DNA from 2 places in the Aquimarina sp. AD10 genome. Region 1 is predicted to be linked to the other one. Evidence: riboswitches for the same ligand, from Rfam matches in the RefSeq annotation. Region 1 holds a riboswitch; the other holds the start of a gene.
What was found. A riboswitch is a leader RNA that binds a small molecule or an ion and turns the genes downstream of it on or off. The one in region 1 is predicted to bind cobalamin.
Positions count from the first base shown of each region.

Region 2: another riboswitch for cobalamin. It lies ahead of D1816_RS22740 (TonB-dependent receptor); the one in region 1 lies ahead of D1816_RS01185 (TonB-dependent siderophore receptor).

Region 1 is NZ_CP031965.1:337,690-345,887, reverse strand. It holds gene D1816_RS01195 (S41 family peptidase) at 1-1,003, shown strand, start outside; gene D1816_RS01190 (S41 family peptidase) at 1,106-2,596, shown strand; gene D1816_RS01185 (TonB-dependent siderophore receptor) at 2,666-4,609, opposite strand; cobalamin riboswitch at 4,686-4,982, opposite strand; gene D1816_RS01180 (bifunctional adenosylcobinamide kinase/adenosylcobinamide-phosphate guanylyltransferase) at 5,062-5,574, shown strand; gene cobT (nicotinate-nucleotide--dimethylbenzimidazole phosphoribosyltransferase) at 5,585-6,622, shown strand; gene D1816_RS01170 (hypothetical protein) at 6,633-6,944, shown strand; gene D1816_RS01165 (adenosylcobinamide-GDP ribazoletransferase) at 6,975-7,739, shown strand; gene cobC (alpha-ribazole phosphatase) at 7,721-8,198, shown strand, end outside.
Region 2 is NZ_CP031965.1:5,466,955-5,475,152, reverse strand. It holds gene D1816_RS22760 (sirohydrochlorin chelatase) at 1-598, opposite strand, end outside; gene cobA (uroporphyrinogen-III C-methyltransferase) at 623-1,345, opposite strand; gene D1816_RS22750 (NAD(P)-binding domain-containing protein) at 1,348-2,160, opposite strand; gene D1816_RS22745 (ferredoxin) at 2,201-3,037, opposite strand; gene D1816_RS22740 (TonB-dependent receptor) at 3,040-5,298, opposite strand; cobalamin riboswitch at 5,436-5,623, opposite strand; gene D1816_RS22735 (AAA family ATPase) at 5,636-6,160, opposite strand; gene cbiB (adenosylcobinamide-phosphate synthase CbiB) at 6,153-7,085, opposite strand; gene D1816_RS22725 (histidinol-phosphate transaminase) at 7,067-8,089, opposite strand; gene D1816_RS22720 (cobyric acid synthase) at 8,089-8,198, opposite strand, start outside.

The sequences.
Region 1 (8,198 bases):
TTTTGGATATGTGCGTTATGTTCTTCCTAATACTGATGCAGAGGATAAAGGAGTCAAAAGAGGAGATGTTTTTAATACTATTGATGGTACACAGATCACTCGACAAAACTTTAGACAACTAATAGCTCCTGATAACTATACAATTGGATTAGCTACTTTTGATGGCACTACAGTCACACCAACTACCAATACAATCTCTCTTACAAAAGTGCAGTATACCGAAAACCCTGTTTTTATTACAAAAACTATTGATGTTGGTGGCAACCCTGTAGGGTATTTAATGTATAACGGCTTTACAGCCGATTTTGATTCTCAATTGAATGCTGCTTTTACACAACTCAAAGCAGATAATGTAACAGATTTAATCTTAGACCTAAGATATAATGGTGGGGGTTCTGTAACTTCTGCTATTGATTTATCAAGTATGATTACAGGACAGTTTAATGGTCAAGTTTTTTCTACAGAAGAGTGGAACGCAGACTTAAATGGTGAACGTGGAAGTACCAATCTTTTTGATAATCGAATTAGAAATGGTGAGGATATTAGCAGTTTAGGGTTATCTAGGGTATATATTTTGACCACTAGGGGTTCTGCCTCTGCTAGTGAACTTGTTATAAATGGATTAGACCCTTATATCAATGTTATCCAAGTAGGATCAACTTCTAGAGGAAAATTTCAAGCTTCAATAACTATATATGATTCTCCAAATTTTAGGCGATTAGGAGCAAATATTGGGCATAGGTATGCGATGCAACCATTGGTACTTAGGTCTATTAATTCTGTAGGTTTCACAGATTACTTCAGCGGGTTTACACCTGAAATAGAAATTGCAGAAGATTTTTCTAATCTAGGCATTCTTGGCGATCCTAACGAACCTCTTTTAAAAGCCGCAATAGATAATATTTCTGGTACCAGAAATGCAAAAGCGTATTTCACAGAGCAACTAGAAAGTTTGGGTAATAGTAATATGTTAAACCCTGATTACGAACTTATGTACAAATAAGTATTATACTGGTATAATTATTGTTGTAGTTCTTAAAATTCTAAGAATACTCAAAAAAAGAGTATTTTAGCTTAAAAAAGTAACACATTTTAACATAACTCAATGAAAAAGGAAATATTTAGAGCCGCAGTACTAGTATTCACATTTTTATTTCTCGTCTCTTGTTCTAGTGATGATGACAGCACCCCAGGAGGTGGTAATGAACAAGAAATAAATAACCCAGATCAAGGATTAGACGCTTTTATATGGCGTGGTATGAATGCTTATTATCTATATAAAGAAAGTGTAAATGATTTGGCTAATAATAGGTTTACTACAGATCAAGAATTGTTTCAATTCTTAAGTACATTTTCTTCACCCGAAGAAGTGTATGAAGGTTTGAAATCTACAAACCCACGAGATAGGTTTAGTTTTATAGTAGATGATTATATAGCTCTTGAGCAATCGTTTAGTGGTGTCTCTAAAAGTAATGGACTAAATTTTAGGTTAAGTCTCGTTTCAGATACTTCTGATGATGTAATTGGTTTTGTACGTTATGTTCTACCAGGAACCGATGCTGAAGCTAAAGGCCTTAAAAGAGGGGATATTTTTAATGCTATTGACGGTGTTAAAATGACTAGAAGTACAGATTTTAATGCCGCTTTCGGAAAAGATTCATATAATCTAAGTTTAGCAACTTTTAATGGAACAAACTTTGTTCCTACAGGAACAACTGTTGATTTAAATAAAGTAGAATATACAGAAAACCCAATATTAATATCTAAAACCTTAGATTATAAGGGTCAAAAAATTGGCTATATGATGTATAATTCATTTGTAGCTAATTTTGATGAGCAACTTAATACTGCATTTGCGCAATTTAAAGCAGATGGTATTACAGACTTAATTCTTGATCTTAGATATAATGGAGGTGGACGAGTATCTAGTGCAGTACTTTTATCAAGTTTAGTTACTGGACAGTTTGCTGATAAAGTCTTTTCTAAGCGAATCTTTAACTCTGAATTACAAGCTCAATTTGAGGCTGGTGATCCTGAAGATCTTATTAATAGATTTGTCGACAAAACATTAAGTGACACTCCCATAAATAGTTTAGGTCTAACAAAATTACATGTACTAACAGCCGATGGTACCGCATCTGCTAGTGAATTAGTAATTAATGGCCTTGAACCTTATATTGATGTTGTACAGATTGGAGATACTACGACAGGTAAATTTCAAGCTTCAGTTACACTTTATGATTCTCCTAGTCTTTTGAGTAAAGATGGTGTAAGTACAGCACATACCTATGCTATCCAACCACTAATATTAAAATCGGCAAATGCAAATGATGTTTCTGATTTTGTGAATGGACTAACACCCGATGTACCTTTCACAGAGAGGGTTCTTAATTTAGGAACTCTTGGAGAAGTTGAAGAGCCATTATTAAAAGCTGCTTTGGATTTTATTGTAGATGGTACAATACCTGCTGCTGCATTAAACAAAAGTGCTGATCCGCTTAAAATGCTTAATTGGGAGACACAATCATTATCTCCAGCATATCAAAAAATGTATATTGACAATATTCCTTTCTCTACTTTTGAAGAGAAAGAATAAACTTCAATTTTTAAATACAAAAAAGTCCTGAGCAAAACTCAGGACTTTTTTTATACTTAATTCTTATCGTTAAAAAGTAAGATTAAATCCTAATTTTGCATTTCTTCCTCTTGTACTAAATCCAAAAACTTCTTGATATTCTTCATTCGTTATATTATTCAATGCCGCAAATACGGTTAAATTATCCATCAATTTATGATTAATATAAAAATCTAATAATCCGAAATTATCCAGAGTCACTTGTGCTGGGGCAAAAGTAATAGGGTCTGGGTTAGAAAAATCATTATCTGATCGCTCGGTATTGTATTGGTAATTTAAAGAGGTATAGGTCTTGTCGTTTAATTGGTACCCTATATTTGCATTAACCATATGCTCAGGAATTCTAATGTTATCATCTAACTTACCAATATTTGTATAGGTATAATTACTCTTTATAAACAACTTGTCATCTAAAACTGTAGCTGATAATTCTAATTCTACACCATCTACCTTTATATCATTGACTGAGTTTAAATTTACAAATGTATTTGGGTCAAAAGTGATAAAATTCTCCGAAGTACGATTAAAATACACAAGACTTACCAATGCTCTTTTTGCATGAGATAGTTCTACTCCTACTTCTAACGTTCTGCTTTCTTCAGGCTCAAGGTCTACATTCCCGCTACCAAATGCTGTATCATATAATTGAAACAAAGAAGGCGTTATATAAGCAGAACTATATGAAGCCAATCCTTTGATATAATTACTTCCAAATGTATGTACATAAGATGGATTAAGATTATACACTAATTGACTACCATATACACTATGGATATTAAGTCTAGCTCCTGCATTTACATTTAGTCCAAAATCAGATGCATAAACAAAATTTGCATAAGGATCAATAATATCAAACTCTGCATTATCATCACTTATCGTTTCAACTAGATCTGAAGTACCGAAAGGAATACTTAATAAATTAAAGTCGCTATATGAACCATTTGCCCCTATAACCGTATAAAATGTATTATCAATTTTGTATTTGTTATAAATATCAAATGTAAATACATCTGCTTCATATTTTGAAGGAAAACTTGATTGTGTAAGATCTCTTTCTAATTTTGCTATACTATTTGTAAAAGTAACACTACCATTAGGATATTTAATTTCCCAAAAAGAACCTGCTCTTAATTGTTTACTCTCAAATTCATTATCTCCATCTAAGCCTGCTCCTGCATCAAATTCATTGGTATATTGATCTAAGTTTCCAAAAAAATGAAATTTGAAATTGGTATTCCATTGATATCCAACTTTTGCATACACATTAAATTTTGAAAAAGCATCGGTCTCTGCTCCTTCTGCCTCTGCAGTAGACAATCCATCTGCAAATTGATTACTAAAACTAGTTAAGTAACTTACTTTTCCTAAAGTTCCATTAATAGAAGCTAGATTAACAAACTCATTAATATCATAATCTTGATCATCTTGAGATTGATTAGTCCCTATTGTAGATTGAAAGCTTGCAGCAATCTTTTCTTTACTCTCTCCTTTTGTAGTAATATTAATTACTGCACTCGCTGCTCCTGATCCATAAAGGGTACTGGATGCACCTTTTAGGATTTCTATTTCTTTGATTTGATTTACAGATAATAATCTTAAATCAAAATCTCCAGCAGAAGATGAAGGATCACTAACCGTCACGCCATCTACTCTTATTACAACTTGACGATTTCTTCCTCCTCGAACATAAACCCCTAAGTTCTGTCCGGCAGCACCTCCGCTACCATTAATAAATACTCCTGCGGTTCTTGTAAGTACTGTAGCTACAGACTCTCCTTGACTTCGTTCTAATTCTTTTGAAGTAATTTTAGTGATTACTTTACCACTTTGTTCTCGTTTTAGATTAAATTTAGAATCAGAAATAACCACTTCTTCTAGTTCATTAACCTTCTCTTCAGACGTTGCCTCTTGCCCTGTTAAATACGAAGATCCCAGCATCAAAAATGCTGCTCCAAAAAACATCTTTTTGTTCATTACTTAAATACTTATTTTTTACAATAACCGGAAAAAAGTATGCAGTTTACCCATACCCAAACTATTATCCCGACAGTTTGACTTATCGAATTAAGGCAGGTCTCCTGGCTTGCGTTTTGTTATTTACCTTCCCGTTTAACTAACATATATTAGTGCATACAGTGGTTTAAAGAATTATAACAAACACCAATTAATACTATAATTGGCTAAGCTTACAGTTGCGGGAACAGCTCAGGTCTTTTAATTTACTATACAAGTTTTAAGAGTATTGAATTAAAAATTCAAGTTTAGTGTTTACAGTATATTTTTCCTGATTCCCTTTTAATCTTAACTCTTATTCAAAGAGTTAAGAACCAAAATTCTGCGCGAATGTATTATATTTTATGGAAATTGAGATTACTTTAACAAATAAATAATGTATTCAATTAACTTTGCTTTCTTAAAAAAAGCAAATGTTACATTACATTACAGGAGGAGAGCGATCTGGAAAAAGTAGTTATGCACAGAATCTGGCCCTGCAACTGTCACCCACACCTTACTATTTGGCAACATCTAGAATATGGGACGAAAATCATCGGCAACGTATAGATAGGCATGTTGCTGATCGTGACCAACGTTGGATTTCTATTGAAGAAGAAAAAGAAATCTCTAAAGTAATTGTAGAGAATAGTGTTGTCGTGATTGATTGTGTTACTCTATGGCTGACAAATTATTTTGTAGATACTCAAAATAATGTACAAGAATCTTTAGCACTGGCTAAAGAAGAGTTTTATAAACTTTTACAGAAAAAAGCCACAATCATTATTATATCTAATGAAATTGGTATGGGAGTTCATGCCACCACAGAAGTAGGTAGAAAATTTACAGAACTACAAGGTTGGATGAACCAACATATTGCAAAACATGCAGATAAGGCCACACTTATGATATCTGGAATACCTGTAGAAATCAAAAACAATAACTAACCAAACGTACATGGATTTTAAAATTAAATCTGTTTCAAATAAAAATCTAGCAGAAGCACTTCAATCAAAAATAGATCAAAAAACCAAACCTATTGGTGCTCTTGGCACTTTAGAAAAGATCGCTTTGCAGATAGGGTTAATTCAAGGTACAGATCGGCCTATTTTAAAAAACCCAACCATTGCAGTCTTTGCAGGGGATCATGGGATTGCTAAAAAGGGAGAAGTAAATCCTTACCCCCAAGAAGTAACAGCACAAATGGTCTATAATTTTTTAAATAAAGGTGCCGCAATAAACGTTTTTTGTACCCAGAATAATATTGATCTGCACATTATTGATGCAGGTGTTAATCATAACTTTAATGGGATTTCTGATCTTATTGATGCCAAAATAGATTATGGCACTCAAAATTACCAAGAAGTTCCAGCCATGACCAAAGTACAATATGAAAACGCTTTAAAAAAAGGAGGAGATATTGCTAAACAGATTTTTCATAACGATTGTAATAGTATTGGTTTCGGTGAAATGGGAATTGGTAATACATCTGCCGCGTCCCTATTAATGTCATACTTCACGGATACTCCAGTTGCAGAATGTGTTGGCGCCGGAACAGGTTTACAACCTGAATCCATTACTATTAAACAACAAATCTTATCTGAAGTATACCATAAACATAATCCTACTTCACCTCAAGAAGCACTCTCCTGCTTTGGAGGGTTCGAAATTGTAATGATTACGGGCGCTATTCTAAAAGCTGCAGGGCTCAAAATGACTATTGTTATCGACGGTTTTATTGTAACAGCAGCACTTCTAGGTGCTCATGCAATGCATCCTGAGGTACTTGATTATTGTATATTTGCGCATACATCAGGAGAACAAGGTCATCAAAAAATGCTAGCATATATTGGTAAAACACCTCTTGTCAATTTGGGTATGCGTTTAGGCGAAGGTACAGGTGCAGCAATAGCCTATCCTATAATCAAATCTGCTGTTGCTTTCTTAAATAACATGGCTAGCTTTGAAAGCGCGGGAGTATCTGATGGTAACTAAACATAGGATAATGAAACAAGGAATTTTATCTATTAGTATTGCCCTTATTGGATTTTATTTTATCTACTGGTTTAATCATAGCCTTCTAGAACATATGACAACCTTAACTAATCCTAAAGAAAATACGATAGAAGTGCCCAAAACTATTCTTACGATAAGTAAAACGTATCGCATTACAACAATTTGTATAGGTTTATTAAGTCTTTATTTTGGAATAATCTCATTTCTTAAAAAACATAAAATTGGGAGTATTGGAATTCTTTTAGCCGTATTTTTGATAATTCTAACTTTTATTCCTTTTTGGCAATATGCCATACAATAAAAGAATTTGGATATAATATTTGAATAAGTCATGAAAAAAGAAATTCATATTTTCTTTACCGCTCTAATGTTTTTTACAAGAATACCTTGTCCAAAATGGGTAAATCATGATCCACATTATTTACAACAAAGCTCAAAATATTTCCCCTTAGTTGGCATACTAATCGGAAGTATCGGAGCCATCGTTTTTTATACTTCTTCTTTTTTATTCTCTACAGAAGTTTCTCTTTTACTCTCTATGTTTTCAACTATATATGCTACAGGGGCTTTTCATGAAGATGGTTTTGCAGATGTATGTGACGGTTTTGGTGGTGGTTGGACTAAAGATAAGATTCTTTTGATTATGAAAGATTCTAGATTAGGCACATATGGTACACTAGGTATCGTATTAATGTTGTCTATTAAATTTGCATCATTGCGAGAAACAGAGGTGCTTTATATTCCTTTACTTCTTATATCCGGACATGCTTTGAGTCGGTTTATAGCCACTACATTATTATATACACACCCTTATGTACGAGATACAGAAGATAGTAAAGCCAAACCTGCTGCAAAAAGCATGAGTTTAAGGTTACTTATAATTAGTGCTTTTTTTGGAATCGCTCCATTGTTTTTTTTCAAAAACCCTTGGATTTTCATTACACTAATCCCTATGTACTTATCAAAAATGTTTTTAGGAGTCAAATTCAAAAAATGGATTGGTGGGCAAACAGGAGACTGCGCAGGTGCAGTACAACAATTAAGTGAAGTAGTTTTTTATCTTACAACAATAGCGCTATGGAATTATATTTGGTAAGACACACTACTCCTAACATCGAAAAAGGAATTTGTTATGGTCAAAGTGATCTTGGAATAACCGATTCATTTCCTTCAGAAGTTCATAAAATACATAATCAAATTCCGATTAAAGAAATCTCTAAAGTCTATAGTAGTCCATTACAACGATGTAAATTGCTAGCACAAACATTTAAAAAAGAGACCATTTTTGATGATCGATTAAAAGAGTTAAATTTTGGCGATTGGGAATTGCAACCTTGGGATGCCATACATAGTAAAGAACTAGATCCATGGATGAAAGATTTTGTAAACATAAAAACCCCTAATGGAGAATCATATGTTATGCTTCAACAACGCATGTTAGATTTTTTTTATTCTTTAGATAAAACTACTAACGAAAAAAATGTAATTGTATCCCATGCAGGACCATTAAGAGCTTTGTTATCGCACCTTCAAGAGGTTCACCTTAAAGATTCTT
Region 2 (8,198 bases), 960 kb from region 1:
AAAATGGGATAACAATTGTACGTTTAAAACCAAGTTTTTCGATCATTTGCAATGATTCATCAACCTTAGGGTATGCAGTACCACTATATGCCGTAGTTGCAAATCCATACCCCATTCCTTCCCAAAGCATACTTGTAAGCTTACAAACATCACTATTTGCATCCGGATCTGTGGTACCTCTACCAACTACTACCAAACAAGTTTCCTTTCGATCCATTGGTGTTAACGTAGCTTCAGTTTCTTCAATTCGCTTTACGGCTAAATCAAGTAAAAACGAATTTACACCAATATGTTTACTCATGGTGATCGTTAAATCTTCATGATAACTTTGTATTGTATTTAACTCGTACGGGATGTCGTTTTTAGCATGAGAACCTGCAAACAAAATAACAGGTAGTGCATATACTTTTCGAATCCCGTTAAGATACATTCGCTCTACAGCAGCTTCGTATGTTGGATGATTAAACTCTAAAAAACCATAATCAACTTCATACTCTTTTTCATACCGATTTTGTAAAATTGTAACTAACTTTTTAAAAGATGTTATCGCAGCTTCTCTACGACTACCATGTCCACAAAGTAATATACCTTCTTTCATTTCTTATGTATAATTCTCTTTACATTAACATATAGGATTTGCTCCTATAATTAGTACTACAGGCATCTGTATTGTACTATTCTTAATTTGTTCTTCTATACTTCCTAAAGTACCTGTAATTAAAGACTGATTTGATCGCGATACATTAGAAGCTGCATTTACAGGAATTGTATCATCTTTACAGACTTCTAACAATTTAGGTATAATTCTGTGTAAACTTTTAAGTCCCATATATATCGAAATTGTATTTCCGGCTTTGAGCATATGTGCTATCCCATTAAGTTGCTCAAAAGAATAATCGGCAGTGTGTGCCGTACAAATAAGCATGGCATTAGACTTGTTTCTCTCTGTAATTGGAATGTTATGAATATTTGCTGCCGCCAGAGCCGCGGATATTCCCGGAATTACTTCAAAAGGAATTTTCTTAATCGTAAGATATCTAACCTCTTCTGCCGCTCTACCATAGACATATGGATCTCCAGATTTGAGACGTACCACTTTTTTTCCTTGACGGTAATACGATTCTAGTAATTCGTTAATTTTTTGTTGCCTACTGATCTGGTCTGAAGTATCTCCAAATTTTCGGCCTACATATATTTTTTCTGCCTCAGAACTTATCGCCATAATACGATCAGAAACTAAATTATCATGTAGAATGACTTGTGCATCTTTTATAAGTCGATGCGCTTTAACGGTTAACAAATCCGGATCTCCTGGTCCGGCGCCTACGATTGCTACAGCATGCATTATTAGATCAGTTTTAAAGGGTCTGGATATTTATATTCAAAGCCCAATAAGGTTTTACTTTTTGTATTTGATATGATTTTATAGACTATCGTTTCCTGTTTTATAAAACTTGGTGGTGTTAATCCTATATTTCTAGCCGCAATAGTATAGAACTCTTTTCGTAAAGGGTGCTGATCTGCACAACCGTTAATGATCTCTCCCCAACTATTTTTTTCTATCACAGCAAGTATTAGTCTGATACAATCATCTCTATGAATTACATTAATAGGCGCATCTCCGTTAAGTACCTCTTTTTTATTGGCTAAAAATCTACCTGGTAAGCGATCGTACCCTATTAACCCACAAAATCGAATTATGGTTAAGCGTTCTCCCAATTGTTCTTGTAAGAGTTTTTCGACAGCAGCAACTGCCAATCCAGATGCTTTCTCAGGTTGGACATAAATCGTTTCAAAAACCTCATCATTTGTATTTTGATATACAGAAGTTGAACTAATAAAAATAACTTTTTGAGTGTTTGAAATATAAGGTAATATGCTTGCTATTTGTTGCGTATATACCTGTAGTATATTTGGAATTCTTTTAGGAGGAAAGTTAACAACAATGATCTCGCTATCTTTTAAAAAATCTTTAGATACCTCTTGATTAGCTTCTCCTAATTTTAGTAAAAAAGGCATAATTCCTTCTTCTTCTAATTCAGAAATTTTAGTTGCTGTTGTTGTAGATCCTTTCACATTAATTCCTTTGGACACTAAATCAACAGCCAATGGCAATCCTAGCCACCCACAACCCAATATACTTATCTGTTTACTATTCACGTGCTCAAGTTTTAAAAATCAAATTACTTCAAAACGAGGATTAAAATTTATTTACACTTAGATCATCTTCTATTCGAATATTATCTATTTGCATAGACAAATATATAGTAAGCAGATGCTCCCATGTACTATTATCTTCTTCTTTAATCCAAAATGAAGCCAAGTGTTTTCCTTTTTTATTTTTAAGACGTAACACCTTGGTAAAGATAGTTTTTTTTCTTTGCCAGATAACTTCTGCAATACTTACTTTACGATCAGCTATATCTTCTGCTATATCCTTTGGAATACCCGCAATAGTAAGTGCTAACTCTAGTTGTTCTCCTGTTATTTTTACTTCATATTTATCATTATAATCTACAGTATGTGGTTGATTAATTACAATGATCTCTCCCGCTCCTATTTGTACGCCTATAGGTCTAGGTTGTTGAAAGAAATATTGAAATAAAGGATATAAATGTTGATCAGAGGCAAAAGCCCTCGCAATTAAAACCTCACCATATTCTATATCTTTTTTATATTTAAATACTGGCGGAGCTACTGTTTTTTCATTTTCTGTTAACAATACCGACCACCCCTCTTTAAATAAAAGATATTCTTCTTGTGGTTGCTCTTTTTCTACATGAGATTTCACAATAGCTACAGCCTTTTCTGGAGTAACATTTTTATACCAAAAATTACCCGGTTGTACGATCCAGGTTGGTGCATCCTCACACCTACCATTGCATCTTGTTTTTATGGTATGTGTTTCATCCCATACTCCTTGATTACGAAGGTATGCTCTAGCTTCTCTTACTGCTACTTCGCTTTTTGCTTTTTGACAAGATCCTCCATCACAAAATTGAAATGTTGTCGATACTTTAGGTATATTTTTTCCCATAATTAAAAGAAATATGTTAGACTTAATTTGGCTGAAAAAGGTGTTCCTGGTGTAAAATGAAAATCATCGACTGGAGCCGCTTCACCCTGAAGTTGAGAAGCATCATAAAATATAGCTTCTACCCAATCTTGATTAAAAATATTTTCTATAGACAACCCTATTTCATATTTGGGTTTTGTATAATTCATGACAAAATCTCCTAGAAAATATGCATCTGCACTTACAGATTCATCCTCTAGTAATGGACGCTCTGCTAAATACCTATATCGTAACGAACTTTTTATCCCGTTTGGTAATTTCAGAGTTATCCCACCGGTAGAAGTAAAACGAGGAGCAGAGGGTATTTTATTTGCCTCTTGTGGTTCATCTAATAAAGTTCCGTAACTATAATTCATATTAGTATCAAACCATAAATATGATCTTGGTTGATAATGCAACGATAAATCTCCACCCACTCGTTCAGAGCGGCCTCTATTTTCGAACTCAGGAGAATCGGTAATAAAAACAAATTCTGCATCACTTTGTATATACCATCCCGTAAGATTGGTTAGTATATGTTTTCCTATTTTAAACTCTACTCCTAGATCATATCCAACTGCCTTTGGCAATGGATCAATAGAAGGGTCTTTTATAACTGTTTGCGTATAATTAGAATGGAATCCAGAACTTGCCTTGGCATACAACTGAACGTTAGGAGCTATATCGTAGTATACACTAAATTTAGGACTAAGTCGAAAAGCATTTTCGTTTCCGGTACCTTGCACAGGGAGAATATCTTCTAAATCAAAATTAAAATAATCACCTCTTAACCCCATTAATATTCTAAAACGCTCATTGATATGAAGCAATTCTTCTGCATACAAACTATAATTGGTTTCTTTTACTCTAAATCGGTTAACTGATTCTAAAAATACTCTTCTAACTCCTCTATTTAATCCCAGTCTATTGTCATTATATTGAACTCCTAAGCCAAATTTTGTTTTACTTTCAAATGACCCAATCATACTTTTTAAAGATAAGATCCCTGAATATCCAAAAATATTTCTGTATTCGAATTGATGTATCATATCCCCATTAACAGGATCATTTTGAAAAAAGCTAAAATTGGAGTATAAATTAAAATCGTTAGACACGTAGTATAATTGATTGTTAAGAACCATATTTTCATTAAGTTCAGAACTTAGTTGTATAGTACCATGAATTCTTTTTGTATCTCCTCCTTCACTATCGTCTATCGCTCCGTACCTGCCTATCAAACCAGATTGCACTGCTCGCAATGGAATTTGCCCTGAGGCATTCCAATCGCTATGAAATGTAGATATTGAGGTGACTAATGTATTTGTATCATTAATATCTGCAGTATATTTAGAAAAAGTATTTAACCTTCTTAAATCCTGAGGAGTATCAAAAAAACTTCTATTATAAGTACCTTCTATAGCAATGTATGCGTTCTCATAGTTTTTGGTCAAAAAATTCTTCTGATCTAATAAGGTAACCATACCTAAAGCACGAACATAGTCATATTGACCATACTCTAATTTCACTAAATTCTTATTCAATCTACTTTTAGTTCTATAAGAGGCAGCTCCAGAAACCCCAAAATTACCAATAGATGTCTTATGCGGCCCCTTATAATAACTTGCATCACCAACAGTTTCAGGAATAAGAAAATGTAAATCAGCATATCCTTGTCCATGCGCATGCGATGTTAAGTTTATTGGTATATCATCAACAAAAACTGCAAAATCAGTACCATGATCATTATCAAAGCCTCTTAAAAATATTTGTTCGGCTTTACCTCCTCCAGCATGTTGCGCTATAAATAATCCAGGAACTGTTCTCAGTAAATCTTGTGCACTTGTAATAGGTCTTAATTTTAAAGAGAGTTTAGAAACAGTATGTTCATCAATTTCTTTTTCTTTATCTGATTCGATAATAATCTCAGATAAAATGGTTTCAGAACGCTTTAACCCAACATAAAGGGGCTGTAATTCTTCTTCTAGTTGTATTTTTTTTGAAACCGTAGTGAAACCAACTGCAGAAAACTCAATAATGTATTGGCCTTTAGGTAATCTAATAGAATATTCTCCATCACTATTGGTACTAGTTCCTATGTTTTGCTGTGAAACTGTTACAGAAACGTCCGAAATACTTAAACCTGTAGTATTTTCTTTTACAATACCTTTTACAATACTTTGTGATTGTGAAAAACCAAATAAGTTCATCAACAAAAATACACTGCATAATGTGTGTTTTTTCATCTGTGAAAAAATCGTAATTAAGCAGGAAAAGTTTTAGAAATAGAAAAATAAAGTTCAAAAGACATAAGTGTTATATCTTTTTTAAAAGTCAAAAACCCATACTTTATTCTAAAATATCCAACTCTTTACCCGAGAGTTTATATTAAAAATTATATGGCAGGTCTCCTGACTTACGTATTACTATCGCCTTCCCATATACAGTATACAGTGGCATTTTTGACAGTAATTCTTGAAACGTATTACAGTTGCGGGAACAGTTTTGGATTCTCACCAAATTCCCTTTTAATCTCGTATCACTACAAGAACCATTAATCCGCAGCGAATATAATTGTTTTGCTTAAATAATAGATCGAATAAAATCTACACGTTTTGTTAAAGTTACTTTAGGCAAGATTTTAACACAAAAATTAAGGTTTTGATAAACTTCTATAAGATGCTTATGAATATGCTTAGCTTCTTGAAAAGACTGAGGACGTTGCGGATCATTTGTGTAAATTTCTTTCCAGGGAGGTGCCAAAAAAATGATGGGTTCATAATGAGTATCAAACGGAAAATTCGACAAATACTTTGGTATTGATAATGATCTAGCGTTTAAATATGCGATTGTATCTGGTAACCCACGATCTATAAAAGTATTTTGTTCTACGGGATTAGTTAATTCTTTAATGGTTTGTGTATATACCAGATCTACAAAACCAGAAACGTCTCCCCAAGGTGTTTTATTTCCGTTTACTTTTTGTTGACCTTTTATTATTTTCCTGGATATTTCTTCATAACATAAATATCCCCTTTCATTTAATTCATTAATCAAGCTTGTTTTTCCTGTTCCAGGAGCACCAGTTATAATATATTTTTTATGCATAATAAAAATAAAAAAAACAGCAGATCATAGCTATAAAAACAAAGGTCACTTTTTGATTAATTCTTGTCACTATCTTTATTTCATGATCCATTAATACTCTTTCATTTACTCCTATATAGGGTTTCTCTACTAGTTTTCCATGATAATAATTAGGCCCTCCAAATCTACAATTTAGAATTGCTGCCAGGGCAGCTTCTGGATACCCTGCATTTGGACTAGAATGTTGTTTTCCATACTTTAAAACAAAAGAGATTTTATGAAGCTTGAAAGTCACTACCAACATCAAAAAAGCAGTTATTCGAGATGGTAGATAATTAACAATATCGTCTAACTTGGCAGCAAATTTTCCAAAATTAATATATCGATCATTTTTATATCCGATCATAGAATCTAATGTATTGATCATTTTATATCCCATTGCTCCAGGAACACCTAAAACCGCATAATAAAATAATGGTGCAATCACTCCATCACTTAAATTTTCTGACATGGTTTCAAAAACTGCTGCTTTTATTTGTTGTTCATTTAATTGATCAGTTTCTCTACCTACAATCCAAGATAATCGGTTTCGTCCTTTTTCTAGGCTTTGCGCTAAAGCTTTAAAGACTGCTTTACCCTCACTAATCAAGCTCTTATTTGCAAGGGTATAAAACACAAAAACACTTGAAAAAACATAGTAACCTAAGGAATACTCTACTACTATTCTTTGAATACTATAAAAAAATAAGAAAGTAGTACTTGTTAATAGTACTGCAAGTACAGTTCCTTTAAAAAAAACAAAATTGCCTTTATTCATCTTTTTTTCACCAAAAGCAATACTATTTCCGAATAATCGTATTGGATGTGGTAACCATCTTGGATCACCAAATATCAAATCAAGTAAATATCCTAGTACTAAAGGAATTATTAATGGTGTATACTCCATTCTTTTAATGCATTAACTAACAATTCATTTTTTTTTGGATTTTGGCTCGCAATCCTAATATAATTTGCATTTAGGCCTTTAAAATTTGAAGCATCCCGAATTAACAATTTATGAGTGCGTGCTAAATAATCTTTCAATTGTGTTGCATCTGGGTTTTTTAGTTTTACCAAAAAATAATTCGTTTTTGATGGAATAACACTAAAACTATCTAACATATTGATTTGTCGTTGAAGAGATTCACTGTACGCTAACAACATTGCCATATCTGGACACATTTCAGCATAATTATCGAAGATATATTTTCCAGCTTCTATAGCCATTGTATTTACGCTCCATGGCATTTTGGATTGTTGAAGCTTATGTTTAACTTCTGGGTTACACAAAATATAGCCTAGTCTTAATCCTGGAATAGAAAACAATTTGGTTAATGATTTTACAATAATCAGATTATCAAAATCCCTTAAAAGAGAAACACAAGAAGTTATTTGAAAGGTAAAATCTATATAAGCCTCATCGATGATAAAAATTGTATTTGGAAACTTTTTTAATACCTGTTCTATCTCTAAAACTGTGTTGCTAAAACCATCAGGATTATTGGGATTACAAATAAATACCAGATCTTCTTCAAAACTAGTGAGCAACACATCTGTACGCTGAAAAAAAGTTATATCCATTTTATTTTTCGCACAGGCATCATTATATTCAGAAAAAGTAGGTATACCTATTGCAACCTTTTTAGCATAAAATAGAGATGCTATAGTATAAAAAGCTTCTGTAGCACCATTTGTAATCAAAATAGCATCGTTACCTAACCCATGGTGTAAGGCTATTTTTTTTGCTAGTTCGTCTGCATTAGGTGTTGGGTAATTAGCTATACTTGGTAACTGTTCTTTAAGGTAATTAATAAGCCTAATCGATGTTCTTTCAAACCATACATTTGAGCTAAAATTAGCTTCAAATTCGATTTCATATTTATATCCATCATCACCGTGTCCGTAGATCATTATACGTATTGCATTTCAGAAATTATGGTTTCAACATCGATATGCTTTTCTAATAGAGCAGCTAATTTATTATAGTTTTCTTCTTTGTAAGCCTTATAGTCAAAAGAAG